DNA from 3 places in the Enterococcus sp. 3H8_DIV0648 genome. Region 3 is predicted to be linked to each of the others. Evidence: riboswitches for the same ligand, from Rfam matches in the RefSeq annotation. Region 3 holds a riboswitch; each other region holds the start of a gene.
What was found. A riboswitch is a leader RNA that binds a small molecule or an ion and turns the genes downstream of it on or off. The one in region 3 is predicted to bind thiamine pyrophosphate.
Positions count from the first base shown of each region.

Region 1: linked by a shared signal. The riboswitch ahead of tenA (thiaminase II) and the one ahead of thiW (energy coupling factor transporter S component ThiW) in region 3 are both predicted to bind thiamine pyrophosphate.
Region 2: linked by a shared signal. The riboswitch ahead of thiT (energy-coupled thiamine transporter ThiT) and the one ahead of thiW (energy coupling factor transporter S component ThiW) in region 3 are both predicted to bind thiamine pyrophosphate.

Region 1 covers NZ_NGLG01000001.1:746,277-752,911, reverse strand. The annotation lists gene A5875_RS03475 (amino acid permease) at 1-600, shown strand, start outside; gene A5875_RS03470 (precorrin-2 dehydrogenase/sirohydrochlorin ferrochelatase family protein) at 631-1,083, shown strand; gene A5875_RS03465 (TetR/AcrR family transcriptional regulator) at 1,138-1,710, opposite strand; gene ilvN (acetolactate synthase small subunit) at 1,722-2,219, opposite strand; gene ilvB (biosynthetic-type acetolactate synthase large subunit) at 2,212-3,891, opposite strand; gene tenA (thiaminase II) at 4,008-4,664, opposite strand; TPP riboswitch at 4,841-4,932, opposite strand; gene A5875_RS03445 (DUF2268 domain-containing protein) at 4,995-5,903, opposite strand; gene A5875_RS03440 (DUF2087 domain-containing protein) at 6,048-6,635, shown strand, end outside.
Region 2 covers NZ_NGLG01000001.1:2,441,012-2,447,646, forward strand. The annotation lists gene A5875_RS11170 (class A sortase) at 1-278, opposite strand, end outside; gene A5875_RS11175 (hypothetical protein) at 545-1,315, shown strand; gene thiT (energy-coupled thiamine transporter ThiT) at 1,364-1,951, opposite strand; TPP riboswitch at 2,003-2,101, opposite strand; gene A5875_RS11185 (hypothetical protein) at 2,171-2,533, opposite strand; gene A5875_RS11190 (low molecular weight protein-tyrosine-phosphatase) at 2,598-3,056, opposite strand; gene A5875_RS11195 (2-hydroxyacid dehydrogenase family protein) at 3,110-4,078, shown strand; gene A5875_RS11200 (TetR/AcrR family transcriptional regulator C-terminal domain-containing protein) at 4,081-4,656, opposite strand; gene ruvB (Holliday junction branch migration DNA helicase RuvB) at 4,668-5,672, opposite strand; gene ruvA (Holliday junction branch migration protein RuvA) at 5,686-6,279, opposite strand; gene A5875_RS11215 (helix-turn-helix domain-containing protein) at 6,416-6,635, opposite strand, start outside.
Region 3 covers NZ_NGLG01000001.1:2,735,080-2,741,714, forward strand. The annotation lists gene A5875_RS12590 (MFS transporter) at 1-1,138, opposite strand, end outside; gene A5875_RS12595 (winged helix-turn-helix transcriptional regulator) at 1,286-1,639, shown strand; gene thiD (bifunctional hydroxymethylpyrimidine kinase/phosphomethylpyrimidine kinase) at 1,698-2,519, opposite strand; gene thiE (thiamine phosphate synthase) at 2,582-3,241, opposite strand; gene A5875_RS12610 (hydroxyethylthiazole kinase) at 3,220-4,038, opposite strand; gene thiW (energy coupling factor transporter S component ThiW) at 4,035-4,514, opposite strand; TPP riboswitch at 4,649-4,738, opposite strand; gene gloA2 (SMU1112c/YaeR family gloxylase I-like metalloprotein) at 4,995-5,384, shown strand; gene A5875_RS12625 (nucleotide pyrophosphohydrolase) at 5,436-5,729, opposite strand; gene A5875_RS12630 (helix-turn-helix domain-containing protein) at 5,749-6,635, opposite strand, start outside.

The DNA of each region.
Region 1 (6,635 bases), 2.0 Mb from region 3:
CATAGTTATTTATTGACGCAGCTTTTTATTCGCTATACGGCCTTGACGATGGGACTGGCATACTTAAGTCTGCTAAGTTCGATCAGTTATGGTCCTTTGAAAAGTTTGCTCAAAAGTACGCCTAAAATCTTTTGGCCGAAGTTTTCAGCGCTTAATAAAAACCAAATGCCAGAGAATGCACTCTGGATTCAAGCGATCCTTATTTCGTTATTTATTGGTTTGCTCTCTTTTAGCAACACCTTCTTAGCGGAATTGTTCAACCAGCTGACTTATATGACAAATGTTTCGCGGGCGATCCCTTACTTCATCGTTGCGGCGAGCTTTCCATTCTCCTTGAGGAAGAAGGTTATTCAAAAGGAATCGTTGATTATTAAGAATAACTCTCTGAATTATCTATTCTCTATTAGTGTGTGCCTGTGTATTTTTGTGGCGATCGCTTTTCAAATTTACGAGCCGTTGAAATTAGGCAATTACTTGAACTTTTCTACACTGCTTTTAGGGCCGGTATTCTTTGGTGTCCTCTCACACTTCATCTATTTTCATTTGGAACAAAAGAAGGCGGTACTAAGTCTTTCTGAACAAAATAATGAACAGCGTTAGGGTAAATTAGGAAATAAAGGAGCTAAGCCGATGTATCCAATTCTAATTGATATCAAGCAGTTTTCGATTCTAGTGGTCGGTGGTGGAAAGATCGCCACTAGAAAGGTCTGCGGATTAATTGAAGCAGGTGCGAAGCCTACTGTTATTTCGCCAAATTTTTCCGACACTTTGCTGAATGCCAAAAAAAATGGGACTGTCGTATTACGTGAGCGCTCCTTTCAATATGGCGATACCAAGAGCTTTCAAATCATTTTTATCTGCACGAATAACAAAGCTGTTAATCAGGCAATCTTAAACGAGACTACTCCTCGTCAACTCGTAAACGATACGACAAATCAGCACAACAGCAACTTCTTCAACATGGCCTTGATCAAAGAAAAGGACTTTGGCGTTGCTTTAACGACAAAGGGGAAAAATCCTGCGAAAACCAAACTTCTAAAGCAGAAACTTCGCAGCTTGTTAAAAGGTATTTCTTTAGATTAAAAAAACGCTTGGATTCACGATTCCGATTTAGGAAAAGTCGCATCCAGGCGTTTTTTAATTCAGCCCATTAACAAAGCGGGCAACCGCATGAGACACAAAAACTTCTTTCTCCTTTTGGTACTGCTCATGGCTGGCATAAGCATTTAAGAACGCAAAGCCGATCATACTTGAAAAGATTAATTCCGCGGTTTCTTTCGGATCGCTGATCTCGATGACCTTCTTTTCCTCCATCTTAATTAAGTAGTCTTGGATTACCTGTATAAAGGAGGTAGGGATTTTTTGGATATACGGCAGTGTTTCTTGATAAATTTCTTGTGCCCGCAGTCCAATGGAAAAACGAACGATTTCTGGTGTCACCTGTTCAAAATATTCCTCCATGATCATGGACAGATCTTTTGCAAGTTCCCATTGAAATCGATCAAAAATATCCTTGCTTACAGTGGGAGTCCAATCAGCTTCTTTTAACGTCGTCAGTAATAATTCCTTTTTGGTGCCAAATTGACGGAACACTGTCGCCTCATTCACCTGCGCTTTTCTTGCTATATCCTTCGTGGTCATGTCTCTGTAACCTTTTTCTACGATCAAGCTTTTGGTCGCTGCCATGATATTGGTTCGGGTGTTTTTCATTTTACTTTTCTTTACTCCTTTGTAAGGCTGGCAATCGCCACGCTCCCTCCGCGAATCACCTCAAATTCCTTTGAAATGGACTGAAGTTCGTCGAGCAATTTATTATTCAGCCCTTCAGTGTTGATGCTCTCGATCAGCAGTTCATTTGCCGTGCGATCAGTAATCTCAAAGGGCACATGCTTTTGTAGATTTACTAGTTTAGAATCGAGCGCTTCATAGTACTTGAGTTTTACATACATCACTTCTTTTGCATGAATCGCAATGTTGCTGTAATCGATCACTTGAATCACTTCGATCATGTTGCTCAATTGATGTTTGACTTGTTCAAACGTTCGATTATCGCTGTAAAGACTAATTGTCATGCGAGAAGTATCTGCAGATTCCGTTTCACCAACTGTCAAACTATTTAAATTATACAATTTTCCCGAGAATAAACCAGCCACTCTTGCCAAAACTCCTATTTCATTTTCGACATAGACACTCAACCATTTCTGTTCGATTTTATTCATAAACAATCATTTCCTTTAAGCTTTGACCTGGTGCAACGATCGGCATGACTTTTTGTTCAGTTGCTAACATAAATTCCAATACAAAGGTTCTATCCTTCATTTGCTTGGCTCGAAGAAAGGCCTCATCGATTTGTTCTTCACTCGTGATTCTCAGCCCATCCGCACCGTAACTGTGAGCCAACGCTAAGAAGTCAGGAATATATTGTTCATCATCTTCCTTTAGCATGGTGTAAGAATAACGCTTTTCATAAAACATCTCCTGCCACTGTCGGACATTTCCTAAGCAGCTATTATTAAAAATACAGATGATGATTGGGATTTTTTCTATCATTACGGTGGCTAGCTCCTGCAGATTCATTTGAAAGCCGCCATCTCCGGTAATCGTTAAGACAGCTTTTTTGGGATTTCCCAGCTTTGCGCCGATCGCGGCGGGAAATCCGAAGCCCATTGTCCCTAAACCTCCTGAAGTCAGCAGTTGTCTATCTTTCGTCACTTCTAAAAATTGCGTGGTCCAAAGCTGATTTTGTCCTACGTCAGTGACTACGATTGCATCATAAAAATGTTCATTGATTTTCTTTATGATTTTCTCTGGGGTCAAGCCAGCCTCTTCCATATGAAGCGGAAAAGCTGTAGCCAGTTTTTTAATCTCCTGCAGCCAGTTATCTTGACACTTCGTATTTGATAAAGTCGTAATCCTAGGCAGCACCTCTTTAATATCGCCAACAAGCTCCACACAGGCATCGATATTTTTGTTGATTGTAGCAGGATCAATATCTAGATGAATTATTTTGGCAGAAGGATAGAAAGTTGCCGCATTTCCTGTCACTCGATCATTTAAACGAGTTCCCAATGCTAAGATCACATCACTTTTGGTAAGTGCTTGATTTGCTGCATAGCTGCCGTGAATCCCGACATTGCCCACATAATTAGCATGGTCGCTGGGCAAGGCACCTTTTCCCATAATCGTAGACACAACTATAATTTTCGTCTTTTCAACAAACTCCAGTAACTCTTCATAAGCCTTTCCACGATGAACTCCGCCGCCAATTAATACAATTGGTTTTTCTGCATGATTCAAAATATCGGCCGCTTCTTTTATTTTTTCAGTTGGAATGTGCTGCTTTTTTTGTCCGCCGCGAATTTCAACTGTTTCTGGATAGCTTTCTGAACCAAGTTCTTGCTGAATATTTTTAGGGATGTCCACCACCACGACACCGGGTTTTCCTGACTGTGCGATTACAAAAGCCTTTTTTAAAATCATTCCTAAATCTGCTCTCTTCTTGACCGTCACCGCATATTTGGCAATCGAGCGGCTAATTCCTACCATATCGACCTCTTGAAAAGCGTCCTTTCCAATCAAATGGGTCGACACCTGTCCTGTAATGCAAACTAATGGAGAAGAATCATATCCTGCCGTAGCAATTCCCGTAATCAAGTTGGTGGCTCCCGGTCCGCTTGTCACCATACAGACGCCAACTTTTCCTGTAGAACGAGCATAACCGTCCGCCGCGTGGATCAGTCCCTGCTCGTGTCGCGGCAATACTACTCGAAACTCCTCTCTTTGATAAAGTGCATCAAACAAATCAATCGCCTGTCCTCCTGGATAAGCAAAACAGACTTCAACCTGCTCTTTTACTAGTGCCTTAACAACCAATTCAGCTCCCGAAATCATTTTTTTCCGCCTCCTAATTATGCAAGTATTGACTTGCATTTTACAGAAGGACCAGATGAATTGTCAAGCGTTTTCAAAATAAAAAGACCGTTCACTCGAAACGATCTTCTTTCGGATTACCATTTTTCTAAATTCGTCGCCATTTCCCAAAATGCGTATTCCATTTTACTGCTGATTACGAAGGATTCAATCATTTGCTGCTGTTCTTTTGCTGTCGCTTCTTGGTAGAGTCGATCTAACAGCGCGCGCTCTTTTTTGATTCCCTCAGCTGCGGCTTCCCCTGCATAAGTCTCGATCCATCGCTGGTATAACGGATGAGGTGAGCCTGTCTCGATCAAACGAACTCCGATTTCTTGATAAAGCCAAGCGCAAGGGAGCATTCCGGCATAAGCCGTCTTGAATGTGCCGTCGATCAGCTGACGATACATATGAGAAACATAATTGTAGGCGGTTGGTGCGACTGGAGTTGCTAGGATTTCTTCTTCCGTGATGTTTAGTTCAGTAAAGAATTCCTCGCGAATCGCCAATTCACCCAGCTTAAGGTTTTCGGCATTCTCTTGTAGCTGTGCTTGTACTTCTTTGTCATCCGTTTGCTCGGCGATATAGCTGTAAAGCTTGCTGAAATGCTCAAGATAATAGCGGTCTTGCAGCAAGTAGTAACGAAAAATCTCTGGCGACAAATCTCCGGCGGCCAACGATTGGACAAAAGGATGTTCAAAGCTGCCTTCCCAAAATACCGCTGCTTCTTTTCGTGCCAAGTCTGTAAATGTCATGCATGTTCTCCTTCTCTGTTAAAAATTTGAGCTTCCTTCCATAAAAACAACTGCGGCCAACAACCTTCCCTAACGCAACATAAAAAACCCCCTTTTTACGAATGAAAAGGAGGCTCCTATGTTGGAAAAAGCATACATAAGAAAACCCGACCGCAAATAAGCGATCGGGTGCAAATTTCTAAAACATCACACATTCCCTGCGTCAGTTCTAACTGTTTCAGGTTCAATGGGTATAATCTCAGCTCTAAAAGCACCCCTAGTGTCATTCAATTACTAAAAGTATAACATACCTTTTTAGAAAAAACGATTCCATTTAAGGTATTTCAACAACTAGTCGAAGATTTTCGATTCTTTTACAAGCACTGCACTGGGAGTCAACGTAGCTTCCGCGATCGACTTTCCGGTATTTTTTAAGTACGCCTTCACTAGCTGATAGCCAATGGTATAGCCGGCATTTCTCGAAAGTCCGACTGGCTGGTATCCCTGCTCTCTTGCTACTTCATCACCATACATATAAGCTGAAACTTGATCAAACCCGCGTGCCTCACGGCCATCCTTCATTACTTCGATCGTGTATTCCAGCTCCTCCTGATCGTACTCCTGCACCCACGGACCACGGTGCTCGATACCGTAAAGCTCCTCAGCGAAAACTTCTGCCAAGCCTTCGATCACTAAATAATCCTCGACACTCACATCTCCATGATTAAATGGTTCATAAGTAAAACGAACATTATGATTGAATTCATGTGCTAAGGCGGACTTCAAGCGCGTACGATTAAAATCGTTCGGCACAACAATCAATAGCATGTATCCGGGTATCCCGCCAAATCCGCTATACCCTTCACTCGCCATCAGTACCTTATTTTCTGGATCGCCCAGTAAAATATCTACAATAAATTCATTTACTGGAATTTGATAACCGATTTCACTGAAAAGCTGCGCGCTTTCGGCAATAACTTCAGTGCACTGATTGAAAATATTGGTTTTGCTTAACGGTTCTACTTTTGACTCAATTAACTCGATGCTCTTTCGCGGTGTCCAGATGCCCAGCATTTCCGAAGCCATCACCACGTCATAGCCTCCAGGTGTTTTAGGCGTAAGCGGTGCATTCAAATAGCGCCACATCCCTTCAAGCGGCCGCATCAGCTCATAACGAAAAGCCTGCTCATCCACTGTTTCCTGCAGACACTTTCTATAAAAAGACAGTGAATCCACGATTGTAACTTTCAACTCATTCACTTTGATCCCCTCCTTGCTTTTTATCATAATGGTTGACGTTGCGTGAAGGTCAAGGAAAAGATAGCAATTATCTATATCAGAATTCGCAATCATATTTGCAAACATTTTATAATTATGTTAGCATCCATCTAAAGAGGTGATCTAATGGAAACCGAATTGACGATCGAGGAAATAAAAAAGGGCTATGCAAAAAAGGGCGAATTTCTTTTTCAATGTTTGTATTGTGATCAAACATTTGATGATCGTTTCGTCTATCCCATCAGCGAGTCAAACAGCCAGTTAGCCCGAGCTGAAGGCGCGATGATCTATCATCTAAAACACCAGCATGACGGACCGTTTGAAACTTTATTGAATTTAGATAAAAATCAAAGCGGCTTAAGCGATACCCAGAAAAACTTTTTAGCGTTGTTTTCCAAAGGAATCGACGATCAGGAAATAGCGGATCAGCTAAATATCACGACTTCTGCTGTGAGAAATCACCGCTTCAAATTTAGGGAAAAGAAACGCCAAGCCAAAATCCTCTTGGCATTGTTAGAGTCGATCGAGGAAAAAGAACAGGATGAATTTACTGCAAACTCATTGATTGATTCAGACGAACGATTCATTTCAAGTAAGAAAGAAAGAGAAAAAGTCTTTGATACTTTTCTTGATGAAAATGGAAAAGCCGTTCAGATTCCCAAAAAGGAAAAAAAGCGGATCATTTTGCTGCAAAGGCTGGCTGAAAGCTTTGCT
Region 2 (6,635 bases), 290 kb from region 3:
GGAATCGCGATTCCGCCGATAACAGGCAGGCGTTTATTGTTTAATTGCGCTTGCAACACTGCCTCCGTACTAGCCGGCTGCACGGCGTCAAAATCAAATGAAGCATCTTTTTCCATATTTTGATCGATCTCAGAACGATCCATTTTCGCTACTGCATAGCGATCACCATTATATTGCATTAAAAAATACTTAATTTGATTGTTAAAAATCAAGGCTAAACCTACTAATAGCAATAAGAAAAGAAAAATATTTATTAGCCAATTTCTTTTTTTCTTCATCTCAATCCTCCCGCATTCTCCTGTTAATAATATCATATTCCATTTCATCCCGTGACGCTACTGCCACATTATAGAAAAAAAATTAAAAAAGAAATAAGTGCATTAGAAAGTTGTTATTTATTAAAATGATTTTAATTGTTAAAAAGGTGCTTCAATGTTGCATCTTTTAAGACTTTTGTAATCTAATTTTAAAATAAAAGATACGAGCTTTTTTTTTATTATTGGGTTAAAATGGTTGTGACGACTATTAGAAAGGGTGAACATTTGTGCCAGATACGTTATTTGCTTATATTGATTCCACAAGTAATGCTGTGCTCTCAAAAGGTTTTTCACCCAATGATTTTGTTGACGGAATCGTCCACAAACCTAAGCACTTGTTATTGCTAGACCCTGTTGCAGAAGCTGGCGAATACGAGCCCCACACAGGTTTAAAAATCATTAATAGTCCGGAACAAGTTCAACAATTTTTTACTAATAAAATCTTCACTCAATCAAAAGGTCTGAAATGGATCGATTTTAATGATTTAGCAATGCTGAAAGAGCTGACACCATTAGAAATCTCAGAATTATTATATTTTGGACATATGCGGACACATCTGCATTCTCCTTTTTTCTATAAGCTGCAAAATAATTTCGTTTACTTCAACTTAGGCAACGAAACAATGCGTGTATACTACCGTTACTTGGATGAATTTTATCGCATCCTTGCCAGCAAATTGACACGAATCGTCTTAGAGAAAGTCAATGATCGGCGCTCGTTTTTCCGCCGCGGCTCTTCTGTTGCACCATTGGACGGTGAACTACTGAAAGAATTATATCCGATCTTGCAAGAGGGTGCTATTTTTTGCTTAGACCTGGCGGAACTAAAAAATAAGAGTTACCATATTCCGGTTTTTTTATCTGATGAAAAAGGTTGGCGCCGCAGTCCAAGAAATTATAAAAAAGAACAGCGAATTGCAGAGATCATTTACGACACTTCCAAACAGTTGTGGTCCTTGGAAGTCGAAAATGATGATCCCGTCTTCTCATTCCGTTAATATTGAGCAAAAAAGCATTTGTCCGGCAAGGACAAATGCTTTTATTATTTATTGATGACTTTGCTTTTGGATCAAATTACCATCTTTCGGCAAGTACAGCTGCGGTGCTTTTTCTGCAACTAAGACTGCGACGATCGCGGTTACGACTGCTGTTGCCAAACCGCTGACACCATTCATGACAAGCGAGAATATCCACGGATTCATCCCCCACAGAGCATAGCTGCCCCAAAATACTACCCCGGCAATAAAATGCCAGAAAAATCTTGCACCAGTCCCCACAAAGGAACCCAATACAATATTCTTTCGAACGTTCCACATATCTTGTGCGGCCAAACTTTTTTGAACCTTCTTTGCATATAGTCCGGCAAATCCGGCAAAAGTAAAAGCAATCGGATACTCGATCAACACTTGAACAACGCTCAGGTAAACCACTTGGCTCGCGGGAAAATGTAAAATCCCCCAGATGAACGCCGACATTAAGGCCGGCTTGAATCCTCTTCGCAATGCAAACAATGTCATGGGGATCATCCCCAGTGAAATCGTAAAGCTGCTGCCGATGGTCGTTGGAATAAAGGATAACACCAACGAAAGGGCCGCTACCACTGTACCTTCCACTAAAATTCTTGTTTTATACATATAAAAAAACTCCTCCTTTTGAACATACAGTCCACAAAGGAGAAGTAACTATCATTACTTCATCACAATTCCTACGCTCGAATAACCGAAACAGGTACTAGGGTTTAGAGTAATCTCAATCTCAGCCCGAGGGCTCCCCTTTGCGACAGTATTATTCTATTTTTTAGTACCTCCCGAGTATAGCAGATGTCTGCTTGCTCGTAAAGGTATGAAATACTTTTATCGTGAAATACTTTCTTGATCGCCGCTTGGTGACAAGGTCGTTACCTTCTTGATCCGATCAATCGTCAGCATCACTAACTGATTATCTTGCGTACGAATAACGATGGATTCATTCGTCACTACTTTAGGCAGCCAGCCTGAGATCGTTTGAAATTTTTCTTCGTCTTTTTCGTCTTGAACCTGCATGACCACTAAACTATTCTGTAGAGCTGCCATCTTCAGTTTAAGAAAAATGTTCTCGTTGGCTTGCTCTTGGGCGCGTTTCTCAGCAGAATCATTCAAAAAATCCGAGATGAAACGATACGATGAATTCGAAAACAGCTTGATTAAATTCTTTTTAGGCTTCTCGTTTTTAGTCATTCAGCTTCCTCCTATCAAGAGCGTAGTTTGATTTTACTTAAATTTGGAAGAAAAAACAAGGAATCTAGTCCAATTCAAAAAAAGTTAACCATTCGTTTAAACCTTTTTGAATTAAATCATAAGTTTCTTCAAAATTGCCGGTGTACCATGGATCTGGAATACTTTCACCGACATGTCCCGGTACCCGATCTAGGTATAAATAAATTTTGTTTTCAGTACCTTTTGGGGCGATTGCTTCTAAGTCAGCGACATTATCTTGATCCATGCCGATGATATAATCGGCATCATAAAAATCTTCTGTTGTTACTTGGCGTGCCCACATTCCCTTGGTAGAGATGTGATGCTGCGACAATATCTTCTGCGTTCCTTGATGGGGCGGATTGCCGACCTCCCAGCGGCTTGTCGCTGCTGAATCAACTTGGAACTGATCTTCTTGATTTTTCTGGAAAGCGTCACGGAAAATCGCTTCGGCCATCGGTGAGCGGCAAATATTTCCCATACAAACAAATAGAATCTTTTTCATGTCATTCCTCCTGTGCTATAGTCAATTTATCGAAATGAAACGAGGGATCGTAAATGAGTAAAATTTATCTTTCCGCCAAACTGCCTGAGCTTGGCACAAAATTGTTAAAAGAAGCTGCACTTGAATATAAGGTCTATGAAGGCGACGGTTTAATTTCGAAAAAAGATTTGATCGAAAATGTCGCTGATTGTGAAGTTTTGATTTGTCCGCTCTCTACGCAAGTTGATCGCGAGGTCATTGATGCCGCACCAAAACTAAAATTGATCGCAAATTTTGGAGCCGGCTTCAATAATATCGACACCACTTATGCAAAAGAGCAGAAAATCTATGTAACGAACACTCCGGTAGTCTCCACCAATGCGACAGCAGAATTGACCGCGGGTTTGATCATCGCGTTATCTCGCCGAATCGTTGAGGGAGATCATTTGATGCATGGCAAAGGATTTGATGGCTGGGCTCCATTATTCTTCCTAGGTCATGAATTAAAGGATAAGACTTTAGGAATCATTGGTATGGGTCAGATCGGTCAAGCCTTGGCGCAGATGATGACGGCTTTTGGTATGAAAATCATCTATAACCAACGTCATCCATTAGCCCCTGAGCTGGAGAAAAAATTACAGGCGACGTATGCCTCGCAAGATGACGTGATTCGTCAAGCCGATATTTTGACCCTGCACGCACCTTTATCAGAGGATACTCGTCATCTATTAACCAGTGAAACCTTTAAACAAATGAAAGACAGTGCCTTTTTGATCAACGCAGCACGCGGGCCATTGATTGATGAGAAGGCCTTGCTTCAAGCATTGCAGGACAAACAAATTGCCGGAGCCGCCTTGGACGTCTATGAGTTCGAACCAAAGGTGACTGACGGCTTAAAAGAACTGAGCAATGTCGTCTTAACACCGCATATTGGCAACGCTAGTGTGGAAGCCCGAGATCAAATGGCAGAGATCGTCGCAAAAAATGCGATTGCCCTTTTCAACCAAGAACCAATTAAACATATCGTAAATGGACTGGATTGAGCTTAACGCTCGTTCCAGTCTTTTTCATATAAACGGTAGGCGAAAAATTCAATATCTTTAGCAAAACGAAACAACTGTGCCGCAATTGTGATCGGCGGCTGGTCAGCTCCGGCTAAAAGCCAGTCGATCAAAATCCCGCCGCAGCCATGAGCCAAAAAGCGGGCATAAAATTCTTTATCGGTTTGAGAAAGTTCCCCTTCTTGATCGACTTCATCAAATAGACGAACGAATAGACGCTGCGCCAATTCATTGAACTCTTTCGTTAATACTTCCGGCTTTGCCTGCACGGTATTCAAATAAAACTGATGACAGATTTGCATTTCTTTCAACATTTTCAAAACGGATTCTTCCCAATTCGTTAATACCAGTTCATCGGAGACTAGATACTGCAATCCACGCTGATAATACGCGTAGTGGAGCAGATCGTTTTTGTCCTTAAAATGATAATAAAATGTCTGGCGGTTCAAGCTGACCTGTTGACTGATATCTTGAACAGTGATTTTATCGTAACTTTTTTCTTGGCACAACGCGACTAACGCTTGGACAAATGTTTCCTTGGTCGCTTTTCCTTCCGCCATTTTTCCACCTTCTATGCTTGTTGATAAGGATAATTAAAATGTTCATAAGCTAACGGGGTCGCCATGCGTCCTCGTGGTGTTCGTTTGATAAATCCTTTTTGAATCAGATAAGGTTCGTACATGTCTTCCACGGTTTCACGTTCTTCACCGATGTTAACCGCTAAGGTACTTAGTCCGATCGGTCCACCATGATACAATTCGATCATCGTTTTAATTAATTTTTGATCGACATAATCCAAGCCGGCTTTATCAACTTGTAATAACCCCAGAGCCTGATCGGCGATTTCTTGATTGATTACCCCATCAGATTGAACCTGAGCAAAATCACGAATCCGCTTCAGCAGACGATTGGCGATCCGCGGGGTGCCCCGTGAACGACGAGCGATCTCCACCGCACCTTCTTCCACGATCTCCGTTTGAAAAATATCCGCCGAGCGCAGCACAATCTCTCGCAGATCCGTTTCTTTGTAATATTCCATATGAGAGATGATGCCAAAGCGATCACGCAAAGGCGCTGACAGCATTCCTGCTCGTGTAGTCGCTCCGATTAACGTAAACGGCGGCAACGGAAAATGTACTGGGTGGGCTGTCGGTCCTTGTCCCACCATAATATCTACGTAATAATCCTCCATCGCTGAATATAAAGTTTCTTCTGCAACCCGGGGCAAACGATGAATTTCATCAATAAATAAAACATCTCCCGGTTCCAGCTCATTCAAAATCGCTACCAGATCACCCGGTCGTTCGATTGCTGGTCCGCTAGTGGAACGAATCTGTACGTCCATTTCATTGGCAATCACCATTGCCATCGTTGTTTTCCCTAAACCAGGTGGTCCATACAGCAGAACATGGTCGAGGGCTTCTTGCCGATTCTTTGCCGCTTCGATGTAGATTGACAGCTCTTGTTTGACCTTATCCTGTCCAATGTATTGTGCAAGGTACCGAGGACGCAGTGATTTTTCTAAACTCTTATCACTTTCATCCGCATCGGGTGAAAGCAAACGTTCTTCATCCATCTATCTCGTCCTCCTACTTCTTCATCATTAATTTCAAAGCTGCCCGCAGGTAATCGTCGGTGTTTGGTAAGGATTCCTTCTCCAGCACTTTTTCGACTTTTTTGATTTCTTTTGGACTATAGCCTAACGCCTGCAAAGCTTCCATCGCTTCAGCCAGAGCCGTATCATCATTGCCTTCATAAAATAAGGACATTGGATCTTCGACCAGCTCAGTCAGTTTGCCTTTCAAATCCAAGACCATTTGCTGCGCAGTTTTTTTACCGACACCTGGGAATTTCGTCAAATAGGTCACATCACCGGCTTCGATTGCTTGGATCAAGCCTTGGTGATCTTCATTTGCCATGATCGCCAGTCCACTTTTTGGTCCGATTCCAGAAACAGAAAGCAGCCGTAAAAACAGTTCTTTTTCAGCCAAAGTTTCGAAGCCGTATAATAAATGAGCATCCTCGCGAATGATCTGCTGTACATAGATTGTCACGGATTGTTCCATTTTGCTGCTATAGCGATAAGGGTTTCCTAACGCGATTTGATAGCCGATACCATTTACATCCAGCACCACATAACTGGGGCTGATGAAGGTCAAACGACCTGTAATATATTCGTACATAATTGATCCTTTCTTGATATGTAATATGCAGTTTTTTTTAGTTTGCCGACCATTCACCTAACCCCTATAGAATAGTTAAGTTTGGGTTGGCATTTCTGCACATATGTTCTCATTATTTTAGCACAAAAGGCGGCGGTTAAAAACTCTTACCGCCGAATCCTTGCAACAACTGTAATAAAGCAAAATAATCAGCCATCCGCAGTTCCTGCGTAATCGCCAGTGTCGGAACGTCTTCATCCTCATAAAGCAGACTCGTTGTTAAACACAAGTCGCTGTCCTCTAAGGTCTCTCCAAAAACAACTTGAAAGTCATTCATTAAAAATCGCCGCAAATCTTCTTTTAAAATAGTTTCTTCA
Region 3 (6,635 bases):
GAATCGCGAATAGAACAATCACAGCACCGAAAATAGGTGTGTAGGCGATCCCCATTTTGCCAGTGACTTGCGCGCCGACTGTCGAGCCTAGCGTGATCCCGATATTGAAGGCCGCGATATTAAACGCCGAAGCCAACGTTATATCCTGTGGTACGTATTTTTCTGCCAGCTGCACCACATATAACTGCAAGCCGGGTACATTCATGAAGGCGAACAACCCTAACAGCAGGGCGGCTAACAAGCCCAAAATAGAATTGCCGATCAAGGTCGTCACAAATAAAAAGACAAGCGCCGTCATCAAAAGACCGAACATCTTGATTAATGAATCCAACGGTTTTTCATTCGCCAAATGCCCGCCGACCGTATTGCCGATCGCGACCATCACACCATAGACGATCAAAATAATCACGACCGCACTAGCAGAAAAGCCAAAGCCTTCCAAAATTGGCGATAGGTAAGTGTAAGCCGCAAATGTTCCGCCGTAACCAAAGGCAGTGATCAAGAAAGACATCACGAGCGGTTTATTAGTAAAGATGCGGCCAAAGCCTTTCAAGTCCACCTTGCCGGGAATCGGTAAATGACGGGGAACTAAGAAGCTGCTGGCGATCAGACCAAGCAAGCCGACCACCGCGATAAAAATAAAGGACATATTCCAAGTAGTCTGCTGACCGATGAAGGTTCCAAGGGGAACGCCGGTCACTGTCGCTACCGTCAAACCGGTAAACATGATGGCGATCGCACTTGCGCGCCGTGAAGGTTCCACAACATCCGCCGCAATAACGGTAGAAACCGACATAAAGATTCCGTGAGCCAATGCCGCCAAAATACGACCCAGCAATAAAATCGTAAAGGTCGGCGCAAAAGCCGCTAACAAATTTCCGCCGATAAACAGCAGCATGATCCCCAGCATCAGATTGCGGCGATTCCATTTTCCGGTTAAGACCGTCAGCAAAGGTGCGCCGATCGTCACCCCTAAAGCATATAAAGATACGGTCAGACCGGCTTGGGCGAGTGTGACATTGAAGCTTTTAACGATCATCGGCAAAAGCCCCACGCTGATAAATTCCGTTGACCCGATCGCAAAAGCATTGATTGCGAGAGCCAATAACGTTAAGTTTGGTGAGATTTTCTTTTCCATTTTAGTTCCTCCAATAAAAGTATTTGTAACCTACGAGAAGATACTATATACTGTTGATGACCTTTTGATAAGTACCCACTTTTTTGTACTATAGGTACCTTTCAGTAACTTTTGGATCATATCAAGGTTTTTAGGAGGAATCTTTTTTTGGAAAATCGTGCATACATGATTGGCGTCGAGGCAACGATGGATGTTATCGGCGGAAAATGGAAACCTATTATTCTTTGCAACCTGCGCCACGGACCGATGCGTCCTAGTGATTTGAAACGCGGAATCACCGGCATCAGTCAAAAAATGCTGACACAGCAGCTGCGTGAGCTAGAGGATGATAACATCATCGACCGCAAAGTTTATCAGCAAGTCCCGCCAAAAGTGGAATATTCATTAAGCGACTACGGCCGCAGCCTTTCAGATATTTTAGACAGCCTTTGCAATTGGGGCGAACAGCATGTCGCTCACCTGCAAGAACAAGGACAGGATATTTGCTTGAAGGCAAACTAAAAAATCAGGCGTTCTTCTCACTTATCGAGAGGAAGGCCTGATTTTTCTATATTCTGAATTAGTTGATTACAATATCATCATCCGTCATTTGCGCCCAATGATTGGTGGGTCCATGACCGTGACCTACGAAGATCGGTTGGCTGATGGCGGCTTGGATAAACTTCTTCCCGATAATGATCGCTTCCTTCAGCTCGGTTCCTTTTGCCAGCTCAGCTGCGATACATGCGGAGAAAGTATCTCCTGTCCCGTGGGTGTTTGCCGTTTCGACGCGCGGCGCGCTCATCCAAAAGCTTTCACCTGATTCCAGCAAAACAAAATCCGCCGCAGCTTTGTTTTGGCTGTGTCCGCCTTTAACGACCACGTTTTTCGTGCCGAAAGTCTGCAGCTTTTTCGCCGCCTCGACCATTTCCTGATCCGTCACGATTCGTTGTCCAATAATCACTTCTGCTTCCGGCAGGTTGGGTGTGACGATCGCTGCTAACGGCAACAACTCTTCATTGATGGTTTTCACCGCATCGCTTTGCAACAGATGATGCCCGCCTTTTGCCACCATCACAGGGTCAACAACTAATGGTCCGAAATCGACCTGCTTCAATTTCTTCACGACGGTTTCCACTCGTTCCACGTCTGCTAGCATGCCAGTTTTCGCCGCACCGATCGCAAAATCCGCCGCTAAAGAGTCAAACTGCTCTTCAATAAAGCTGCTGGGGATCGCCATACTATCCTGTACGCCATACGTATTTTGCGCCGTCAGTGCCACGAAAATACTCATGCCAAAGGCTTTTCGCGCTTGGAATGTTTTTAAGTCTGCCTGTACGCCCGCGCCGCCGCCTGAATCAGAGCCGGCGATCGTGACAACTTGAGGTGTTTGATTGATCATTTTTCTGCCTCCTAATTTCTATTAAGGTTTTTTTACTAAGTCTGAGTTTCACGCCTAAATCACTAGTCTTCTATTTGTAAAGAGGGATCGGCATTCAATACTTCAACGATTTTTTCCTTTAATCGGCGAACCTTCTCACCGACAGCGTCTGCCCGCATGATCTCGCTGACGATCGAGACCCCTGCAATGCCTGTTCCGCGAAAATCCGTTAAGTTGTCTTCCTTGATCCCGCCGATCGCGACACTCGGAATCGTCACCGCCGCATTGATGGCCTTCAATGTTTCCTTAGAAGTCAGCGGTGTATCCTTTGTTTTTGTCGGGAAAATCGCACCAATCCCTAAATAATCAGCCCCGGCTTCCTCAGCTTCCAAACCTCTTGCGACTGTTTTGGCCGAAACGCCCAAGATTTTTTCCGGCCCAATCAATGAACGAACAATGTCCACCGGCAGCTCATCGTCTCCGATGTGCACACCTGCCGCATCAACTGCCAAGCAAATATCCACCCGATCATTAATAATCAACGGAACCTGATACTGATCGGTCACCGCTTTTACTTTTAAGGCCAGCTCATAAAATTTTCCCGTTACCAATTCCTTTTCCCGCAGCTGAACCAAGGTCACGCCGTTTTTACATGCCTCTTCGATCACTGCTAGAAACTTTTCATCGCTAAAATCATAACGTCCCGTTACCAGATATAAGGTTAAATCCATTGCTTTTCCCATCCTTTCACCTCAGTCCACCAATCTTTTTCCATCAATAGCGAGAGCTGATTCAATGTTTCCTGCCGAAAAGCGGCTAAACCGATCACATCTCCTGCCTGTTCTCCGCAACAATTGAAATAGCTGGCCGCCGTCACGACCGCAGCCGCTGGTTTTACCCCACTGCCTAATAATGCGGCGATCAATGCGCCAACAATATCACCCGTCCCAGTAAAGCGATCCAACGCCGCCACTCCGTTTGTTAAGCGCCAAATGCGGCTTTGCTCAACAACAATATCTTGACTGCCAGTTGCTAAAAAGATCGTGTCCGGATAAGTCTTAGTTAATTGTTGCATTGCTGCCGTTAATTCTTTCAACGCTTCATCATCTTGATCCAACTCACTGCCGTCCACGCCGCGGGCATGACTCGGTAGGCCGCAAAAATTTCGCAGCTCAGAGATATTTCCCTTTACGACAGTCGGATTTTCCGCCGCCAGCCAGCGACCGACTTGATCGCGGGTCTGACTGACACCATACCCAACCAAATCAACCACCGTTGGTTTTTTCATCTTAGTTGCCAGCTTGGCTGCCGCAACTAGGCTCGCTTCCCGTCCTTCCGACAAATGCCCTAGATTCAACAAGAGACTATCCGTTTGCCGGAACAATTCAGCGAACTCTCGCGGATCAGACGCCATGATCGGTTTTGCCCCGACATACAGCAGCGCGTTCGCCACCGTTTCACAAGTAACCTCATTGGTTATGCAATGAACTAAAGGTGCCTCCTTGATAGGAAAGCCTTTAGCAAAATTCGTATTAATCATCCAAACATCCTTTCACTGGAAAATAACCGCTGCCACCGTTTAAAAATTGTTGTTTCCTGTAATTTTACCAACACGACAAACGCGATCGCCGAACCAATCAACGTCGCACCCACAAAGCGCGGCGTGTAGATCAGCCAATACAGATCACTCTGACTGCCGGTGAACCAGACCATCACAGGGTAAGACAAAAGCGAACCGATAATTCCTGTACCAATGATTTCTCCTATCATCGACCAGATCAGCTTCTTGCCTAATCGATAAAACAAGCCCGCCAAAAATGCGCCAAACACCGCACCTGTCAATGCCAACGGCGGTATCCCCAGCATGGTCATCCGAATCAGTGCACAGACCACCGCCATCACGGTTCCATAGAGCGGCCCTAACAAAACTCCGGCGATAATATTCATCACACTGGACATCGGCGCCATCCCTTCGATCCGCATCAAGGGAGACAAAACAACATCTAAGGCGATCATTAAAGCCAGCAGCGTTAATTTGTGGATTTTATTTTTCTCCACGACAAATAACCCCTTTCTCATTTATCAAGAAACAAGCGGGGTATCCCAAAAGACAGAAAAACCCAACCAAAATAAAATGGTCGGGTACGATCAGTCAACTAGCTACATTTCCCTGCGACAGTCTTAACTGCATCAGGTTCCATGGGTATAATCTCAGCTAAACAGCACCCCAAATGTTTCTCTTCAATTGATTGGAGTATAACATACTTTTTTTAATCCAACTAGCTTATAATAAGAAAGGCTTCTCGAACTCGCTCAGCTTTTGAGCAATAAGACTAAAATTTTGATAAGTCGCTTCTCAGACTTAACAAAATTTTCGCTTATTGCCGATAAAGCTAGTTCGTGAAGCCGGACACCGCAATTTATTGGGACCATGGCTATTTACTTGAAAAAAACTATACTTTCTTAAAGCTTAAGAAAAACAGAAAGGGTGTTTTTATGGTTAAACCAGATTTTTCAGCGATCCATCATGTCGCTATCATTGTTTCAGACTATCAGAAAGCTCGCGAATTCTATGTGGATATTCTAGGGCTGCCGATCATTCGCGAAAATTACCGGCCCGACCGCCAAGATTATAAATTGGATCTGCAATTACATGACGCGGAACTAGAAATCTTCGCCGTCCAAAATCCGCCCAAGCGCCCCAGCTTCCCTGAAGCTGCCGGTTTGCGCCATTTGGCCTTCAAAACCGCAGACATCGAAGCAACCGTTGACTATTTAAAAAGTCACGGCATCGAATGCGAACCTTTGCGGACTGATGATTTCACCGGCGAGAAGATGACCTTCTTCTTTGATCCTGATGGCTTGCCGTTGGAGTTGCATGAATAAAAAATAGAGCAGAATTTTCTGCTCTAAACTTTTTTATTCCTATGTTCAACCCTACGCTTCTTCCACCGGATACTTGATCGCGTTTTTCTTCAGCTTCTCACTGATGATCTCATCAATGTCAAAGTCCAAATTGTCTGCCATCATGTAAGAATAAATCAGTACATCGGCTAATTCTTCCTTCAGGCGTTCCGTTTGGGTGCGTGCTTCTTCTGAATCCTTCCATTGGAAAAGCTCCAATAATTCAGCCGCCTCTAAACAGATCGATAACGCTAAATCTTTCTCATTGTGAAAAGAGCGCCAGTTTCTTTCGTCGCGAAATTGATTAATTTTTTCCATACTATTCATAGTCAACCTTCTTTCGTTTCTATTTTATCACAGAAACGAAGCTGCGTTTTTCCTCAAGCTCGTTGATCGTATCCTGAATCCAGCGCCTGCTTTGGTTGGTCAAAAAAGGATCGATCACCACGACTGGATAGTTCTTCGGCAAGCCTTCCGCCGAACCGGTCGTAATCAGGCAATCATAGTTTTTCAATTCATTATGTAACTCCGGTGTGCCGCCAGATAATTTTTCGAAATGAACGATCAGAAAGTTGCCGTAGATCGTGTCAGAAATCTGCTTAGCCAAAAAGCTTTCCTCGGTCGGCGTCAAATCAGACAGCAGCAAAACCTTCAGCAGCGGTTCTTGACTGGCCAGCCACTCCATTCCGCGTTCTTCGGTGGTAATCAGCAAATAGACATAGTTCCGAATGAAGTCCTCTTCTTCATACATGCGATAGCATTTAACAAACTTTTGGACCAGCTCACGTACCCTCTCCACACCGCGGCTATAAACCTTTGAGACCTCCGATAGGAAAATCGAGCGATTGCGCCACAGCATACACACATATTGCCCTTGAGGATCATAAAGGTAAAAATCATTCGATAAAACTGTCGCCAAGTTGATCTGACTTTGCTTGTCTAATCGATGCCCCAGCATTTCGTTGTACTTTTCCACCAGTTCATAATGCCGCATAAAAAGCTGCTGGTATTTTTCATTATCCGCGATAGCCGACTCACGATGGGAAATACTGAAGACGATCGAATCGGAAAACAACAGCCAAAGACCGTCTCGCACCATATCCGGCGTTAAGTCCAATTCCACACCTTCTCTAACAGCATGCTTCAGCAGCTTATAAGGCAGCGCCATCGGCAGCATCAAGCCTTTGGTCCGCAGCTCTTCTTGCGGGAATTCATGCCCATTTTTCATTCGCC